2 regions of the Lysinibacillus sp. FSL H8-0500 genome follow, and region 2 is predicted to be linked to the other one. Evidence: a T-box and tRNA genes for the amino acid it is inferred to sense, from the RefSeq annotation. Region 2 holds a T-box; the other holds one or more tRNA genes.
The links. The T-box of region 2 lies ahead of ileS (isoleucine--tRNA ligase). A T-box ahead of a tRNA ligase gene usually reads a tRNA of that ligase, here a tRNA-Ile.
Positions count from the first base shown of each region.

Region 1 (3,391 bases), 2.4 Mb from region 2:
TCAGCAGGTAGAGCAACTGACTTGTAATCAGTAGGTCGTGGGTTCGATTCCTATAGCCGGCACCATTTTCCGAGCCATTAGCTCAGTTGGTAGAGCATCTGACTTTTAATCAGAGGGTCGAAGGTTCGAGTCCTTCATGGCTCACCATTTTGAAATAATAATAAGCGGGTGTGGCGGAATTGGCAGACGCACTAGACTTAGGATCTAGCGCCGCAAGGCGTGGGGGTTCGACTCCCTTCACCCGCACCATTATTTTCATTGCCAGATAAAAAACGTATGCACATGCGGAAGTAGTTCAGTGGTAGAACACCACCTTGCCAAGGTGGGGGTCGCGAGTTCGAACCTCGTCTTCCGCTCCAAATGTGCCGGGGTGGCGGAACTGGCAGACGCACAGGACTTAAAATCCTGCGGTAGGTGACTACCGTACCGGTTCGATTCCGGTCCTCGGCACCATTTAAAATGCGCCCGTAGCTCAATTGGATAGAGCGTCTGACTACGGATCAGAAGGTTATGGGTTCGACTCCTGTCGGGCGCGCCAAAAGAACAACGGGAAGTAGCTCAGCTTGGTAGAGCACTTGGTTTGGGACCAAGGGGTCGCAGGTTCGAATCCTGTCTTCCCGACCATTTCCTAAAAATTATGGGGCCTTAGCTCAGCTGGGAGAGCGCCTGCCTTGCACGCAGGAGGTCAGCGGTTCGATCCCGCTAGGCTCCACCATAAGTAAATTAACCAGTATAAAGATCCTGGCGGCGTAGCTCAGCTGGCTAGAGCGTACGGTTCATACCCGTAAGGTCGGGGGTTCGATCCCCTCTGCCGCCATCTTAAAGGACCTTTAGCTCAGTTGGTTAGAGCAGACGGCTCATAACCGTCCGGTCGCAGGTTCGAGTCCTGCAAGGTCCACCATTTATATATTGTAACGGAGGTATACCCAAGTCTGGCTGAAGGGATCGGTCTTGAAAACCGACAGGCGGGTAAGACCGCGCGGGGGTTCGAATCCCTCTACCTCCTCCAGTTTTATGTCTTTATAAATGGTGCTTGAAAAACTCGAAACAACATATGATTATCGCGGGGTGGAGCAGTGGTAGCTCGTCGGGCTCATAACCCGAAGGTCGTTGGTTCAAATCCGGCCCCCGCAACCAATTTTCTATGCGAAAGTAACCAAAAGGTCCCGTGGTGTAGCGGTTAACATGCCTGCCTGTCACGCAGGAGATCGCCGGTTCGATCCCGGTCGGGACCGCCATTTATTTTAGAATATGGGTCAGTAGCTCAGTTGGTAGAGCATTAGATTGAAGCTCTAAGTGTCGGCGGTTCGATTCCGTCCTGACCCACCATTTATGCGGGTGTAGTTTAATGGTAAAACCTCAGCCTTCCAAGCTGATGTCGTGGGTTCGATTCCCATCACCCGCTCCAAGGGCCTATAGCTCAGCTGGTTAGAGCGCACGCCTGATAAGCGTGAGGTCGATGGTTCGAGTCCATTTAGGCCCACCATTATTCCGAAGTAGCTCAGTTGGTAGTAGCACCTGACTGTTAATCAGGTTGTCGCAGGTTCGAGTCCTGCCTTCGGAGCCATTTTTTATATGGGGAAGTACTCAAGAGGCTGAAGAGGCGCCCCTGCTAAGGGTGTAGGTCGGGTAACCGGCGCGAGGGTTCAAATCCCTCCTTCTCCGCCATGGGCCCGTTGGTCAAGTGGTTAAGACACCGCCCTTTCACGGCGGTAACACGGGTTCGAATCCCGTACGGGTCATACAAAGTGCAGTAGATGAACAGTCATCTATTGCACTTTTTTCTGTTCAAAAGATAGAGAGAGTCGCACCTGATAAACGGATCGACGCATGAAACTGACGGAAAGCCCTGATTAATCGCTGGATAGCATGATCAAACCAATGGTGCTCTATTACAATCGCACAAACTGTAAACATATGTGTTATGTATTTCAGAAACGGGTATCTGAATGACACCAAAATTTGACTTACTAGAATAGAATATTATTGTTGCTTAACTCCCCCAAATACAGCTAACTCCATCCATTTAAAATAACAATCTACATGATTAAAACCAATTTCCTCCAACCACTTTAATTGAATATCTACTCTTTCTAGTATATTATCCATTTTATCTGAGCGATTATAGTATTCGATAGATACAGTGGACCTATCTTTATTATTATGTGGTGCTAGGTGGTCAATAAAAAATTTATCATGTAATTTTTCTATTTTAGGTGTAGCAGAAGCAACGTGTTCAATATTAATAAATATGCCTCCTGGTGCTAATAAATCAAATATTTCGCTATATAATAATCTTTTCTGTTCATTAGGAAGGTGGTGTATAGCATAACCGGAAACGATACAATCTACTGTTGCTCTATCAGCATATTTCGTAAGGCTTTCACTAAAATCTCCGTTAATAATTTCACATCTTTCGCTATAATCCTTCATATTTATTCTTGCATTTTCAATCATTGGTTCTGAATGATCTATCAATATAGCGATAGCTTCTGGATAAGATTTAAGTAATATTTCCGCTAAAAATCCATTTCCACATCCTAAATCCATAATTTTTTTTGGGTCTGCATTAAAATGATCTACTATTTGCAGCATTAGTTGTGCTTGGACTGCCCCAAAAGGTATAGCCCCTCTTACTTCATCTAAATAATGAAGACTAATCTCTCTCTATTGCCAATGGGTATTTGCCATATAAAACTACCTCCTTAGGTTATAATCCTTATATAATATGTTAATTTTGCTTAAAATTAAATATATTTACGAAAAATATTTAAAAATATTTCCAATTAAAATATCTTTAATGGGTATCTACTATTCTGAAAAGTTTCATTTCTGACTACTTTGAATATTATGCTGTTTTGACGCTTAAGGCTCCACGACATTTAAAAATTGGCGTAATAAGCTGTACTACTTTTAGAAATAATACATGTAAAATGGCATGCAGTCGACTTCATAAAAGAATAATTTACTTACATTCAAGGCAATCACATGTCTCCTATAAATCTTCTTCATTTTAGTCAATCATAGAAATTTTCATAGTGACTTACTAATTCTCTTTAGATAAACTGTTCCGTATAAGAGGATGACACTAGCTGTTTTTCATACGGATTCTACATGATTCCAGAGAATGGCCGGCTTTCCTTCATTTCTACGAGTGTTCATCTATTTTAGCTAGTGGATTGTTGCATATAAGATTTATAAACTATATGTTCATCTATTTTATAGCTAGACGGACTCACATAATGACGGATGGATAATAAATAAGTTTACAACCGATAACATCTCATACAAAACAATATAGCATCAAAAACTAGTGAATTTTAATATTTGCAATTTTATAAGCGCCATAATCATCTGTAATCACCGTATAAGTCTTATAGCGATCATAGAA
Region 1 covers NZ_CP150292.1:3,603,657-3,607,047, reverse strand. Annotated here, with positions in the region: tRNA gene MHB44_RS17165 (tRNA-Thr) at 1-65, shown strand, start outside; tRNA gene MHB44_RS17160 (tRNA-Lys) at 72-147, shown strand; tRNA gene MHB44_RS17155 (tRNA-Leu) at 165-249, shown strand; tRNA gene MHB44_RS17150 (tRNA-Gly) at 285-359, shown strand; tRNA gene MHB44_RS17145 (tRNA-Leu) at 365-453, shown strand; tRNA gene MHB44_RS17140 (tRNA-Arg) at 462-538, shown strand; tRNA gene MHB44_RS17135 (tRNA-Pro) at 548-624, shown strand; tRNA gene MHB44_RS17130 (tRNA-Ala) at 640-715, shown strand; tRNA gene MHB44_RS17125 (tRNA-Met) at 744-817, shown strand; tRNA gene MHB44_RS17120 (tRNA-Ile) at 825-901, shown strand; tRNA gene MHB44_RS17115 (tRNA-Ser) at 917-1,009, shown strand; tRNA gene MHB44_RS17110 (tRNA-Met) at 1,063-1,137, shown strand; tRNA gene MHB44_RS17105 (tRNA-Asp) at 1,163-1,238, shown strand; tRNA gene MHB44_RS17100 (tRNA-Phe) at 1,254-1,329, shown strand; tRNA gene MHB44_RS17095 (tRNA-Gly) at 1,335-1,408, shown strand; tRNA gene MHB44_RS17090 (tRNA-Ile) at 1,410-1,486, shown strand; tRNA gene MHB44_RS17085 (tRNA-Asn) at 1,491-1,567, shown strand; tRNA gene MHB44_RS17080 (tRNA-Ser) at 1,578-1,668, shown strand; tRNA gene MHB44_RS17075 (tRNA-Glu) at 1,671-1,742, shown strand; gene MHB44_RS17070 (class I SAM-dependent methyltransferase) at 1,984-2,595, opposite strand; gene MHB44_RS17065 (trypsin-like peptidase domain-containing protein) at 3,311-3,391, opposite strand, start outside.
Region 1: it has a tRNA-Ile gene. The T-box ahead of ileS (isoleucine--tRNA ligase) is inferred to sense a tRNA for this amino acid. The anticodon was not compared.

Region 2 (3,391 bases):
AGAGCGAGATACTGTTGCTTTTGAATTACAAGAGGGGGATATTTTATCGATACGAGGAAGTGGCCGTGTTAAAATTATTATGACAGAAGGCCGTACAAAAAAAGATAAAATTCGTCTACAAATCGGTCGATTGGCCCAAAAAGCTTGAAATTGAAGTAATTTTCATTAATTTTTACTGCTAAGTTGTCGCAACAATTGTATAATAGGAAATACGAATGTACACGTAAAGGAGAGAAGGATTGTATGCCATTATCACCTATTGATATACATAATAAGGAGTTTACAAAGACCTTCAGGGGTTACGCTGAGGACGAGGTCAATGAATTTTTAGATCAGATTATTAAAGATTACGAAATTTTATTGCGTGAAAAAAAAGAAGTTGATCGACAGCTAGAAATTGCTTTAGAGCAGGCGAGGCATTTTAACTCCTTAGAAGAAACCTTACAAAAATCCATTGTTGTGGCACAAGAGGCAGCAGATGAGGTACGTAGAAATTCACAAAAAGAGGCAAAGCTTATTGTGAAAGAAGCTGAGAAAAATGCTGATCGAATTGTCAATGAAGCGTTAACCAAGGCACGTAAGGTAACAATTGAAATTGATGAGTTGAAGAAACAATCCAAGGTATTCCGAAATCGCTTTAAAATGCTTGTGGAGGCACAGCTTGATCTATTAAATGCAGATGATTGGGATCATTTGCTGCAATACGATATTGATTTAACAGAAATTCAAGCGTCTGTAGAGGAAGCACAAGATTTAGAAGATATGTGACCTTTCTCTTGCCCATCGTAATTGAAACTTGACGTGAATGTTTGAATTTCATATACTTTATACTATCAATTATTTGAACAGATATGCATATAGGCAGAGACGAAGACAGTAATTGTTAGGTGTAGTGAAGCGATTTGGGGATAGTGCAAGCCCAAACAAACAACTAACAATGAAGATCACTTCTGAGCTAAATAACTGAAAGAAGTAAGTTATTTCGTAGCGCACAACGTTAACGTGCTTGAAAGAGGTAGTACAATTTGAATTGTACTGCAACTAGGGTGGTACCGCGAGTAGAAGCTTCTCGTCCCTTTTAGGGATTGAGGGCTTTTTTTATTTGCAAGCAGAAGCATTAAGAATTGGGATGTTTGCCGATAACTGTTGTAGATGTCTATACGATGTTTTATTTGTAATATTTAAGGAGGAATTTTAATGGTTGAATACAAAAATACTTTATTAATGCCCAAAACAGATTTCCCAATGCGGGGGAATTTACCGGCAAATGAGCCAAAAATGCAAGACAAATGGAATGACATGGATATTAATAAATTACAGCTGGAACGTACAAAAGGGCGTCCTGAGTTTGTTTTACACGATGGACCTCCCTATGCAAATGGTGATATTCATATTGGTCACGCATTAAATAAAGTGTTAAAAGATATGATTACACGTCATCGTTCTATGTCTGGCTACCATGTGAATTATGTGCCAGGCTGGGACACACATGGTCTACCAATTGAGCAAGCACTGACAAACAAAGGTGTTAAACGTAAGGAAATGTCTGTAGCGGAATTCCGTCAGCTCTGTGAAAAGTATGCCTATGAGCAAATCGACAATCAACGCCAGCAATTTAAACGTCTAGGTATCCGTGGTGAGTGGGAAAATCCGTATATTACATTAAAGCCTGAATTTGAAGCACGCCAAATTGAAGTATTTGGTAAAATGGCGGAAAAGGGTTATATTTATAAAGGATTAAAACCTGTTTATTGGTCACCGTCTTCCGAATCGGCTCTTGCAGAAGCTGAGATCGAATATAAAGATATTAAATCACCATCCATTTATGTCAGCTTTGCGATTAAAGAGGCAAAAGGCGTTGTACCTGCAGATGCGAAATTTATTATTTGGACAACAACGCCTTGGACACTCCCAGCGAACTTAGGGATTTCTTTAAATCCTGAATTTATCTATGTTGTAGTGGCCGTGGCTAATAAAAAATTCATCATCGCCAAAGAATTATTAGAGTCAGTGGCAACTACGCTTGGCTGGGAAGACTATGAGGTTGTACAGGAAGTAAAAGGTGAAGCGCTTGACCGTCTTGTAGCACAGCATCCATTCTATGATCGTGAATCTCTTATTATGGTAGGTGAACACGTAACTGCTGAAGCGGGTACGGGATGTGTTCATACAGCACCTGGGCACGGGGAAGACGATTATCATATTGGTAAGCAATATGGTTTAGGTATGCTTAGCCCTGTTAATAATAACGGCTGTTATACAGATGAAGCACCTGGTTTTGAAGGTGTGTTTTATAATGATGCCAATAAACTAATTACAGAAAAGCTAAAAGAAGTAGGGGCATTAGAAAAGCTTGACTTCTTTACACACTCATATCCGCACGATTGGCGTACAAAAAAACCTGTTATTTATCGTGCAACACCACAATGGTTTGCATCTGTTGAAGCATTCCGTGGGGAACTATTAGAGGCAGTAAAAGCAACAACCTTTACACCTGCTTGGGGTGAAACACGTCTTTATAATATGATTCGTGACCGTGGTGACTGGGTCATTTCACGTCAACGTGCATGGGGAGTACCGATTCCAATTTTCTACGCTGAAAATGGTGAACCCATTATTACACCAGAAACGATTACCCATGTAGCTGCATTATTCCGTGAGCATGGATCAAATATTTGGTTCCAAAAAGAGGCGAAGGAATTATTGCCAGAAGGCTTTGCACATCCAGGTAGCCCAAATGGTGAATTTACAAAAGAAAACGATATTATGGATGTATGGTTTGACTCAGGTTCTTCACACCAAGGTGTCTTAGTAGAGCGTGGTATGAAGTATCCAGCTGATCTTTATTTAGAAGGCTCTGACCAACACCGTGGCTGGTTTAACTCATCCCTTATTACATCGGTAGCGATCAATGGCTATGCACCCTATAAAGGGCTTTTAACGCACGGCTTTGTGCTTGATGGTGAAGGACGTAAAATGAGTAAATCGCTAGGAAATACCATTGTGCCACAAAAAGTAATGGATCAATATGGTGCAGATATTTTGCGTCTATGGGTGGCTTCTGTTGACTATACAGCCGATGTACGTATTTCAATGGATATGTTGAAGCAAGTGTCCGAAGTATATCGTAAAATTCGTAATACATTGCGCTTCTTACATGGCAATATCGCTGATTTCGCTCCAAAGAAAGATCGTGTCGCTTATGCAGAGCTTCGTGAAATGGATCAATATGTCTATATGCGCTTGCAAGACGTCTTAAAAACAGTTCGTGCTGCTTATGATCGTTATGATTTCGCTGCTGTCTACCATGTTGTGAATAACTTTGTTGCTGTAGAGTTATCTTCCTTCTATTTAGATATTGCGAAGGATGTTGTCTACATTGAGGGCTATG
Region 2 covers NZ_CP150292.1:1,147,038-1,150,428, forward strand. Annotated here, with positions in the region: gene MHB44_RS05290 (RNA-binding protein) at 1-148, shown strand, start outside; gene MHB44_RS05295 (DivIVA domain-containing protein) at 244-768, shown strand; T-box leader at 856-1,080, shown strand; gene ileS (isoleucine--tRNA ligase) at 1,198-3,391, shown strand, end outside.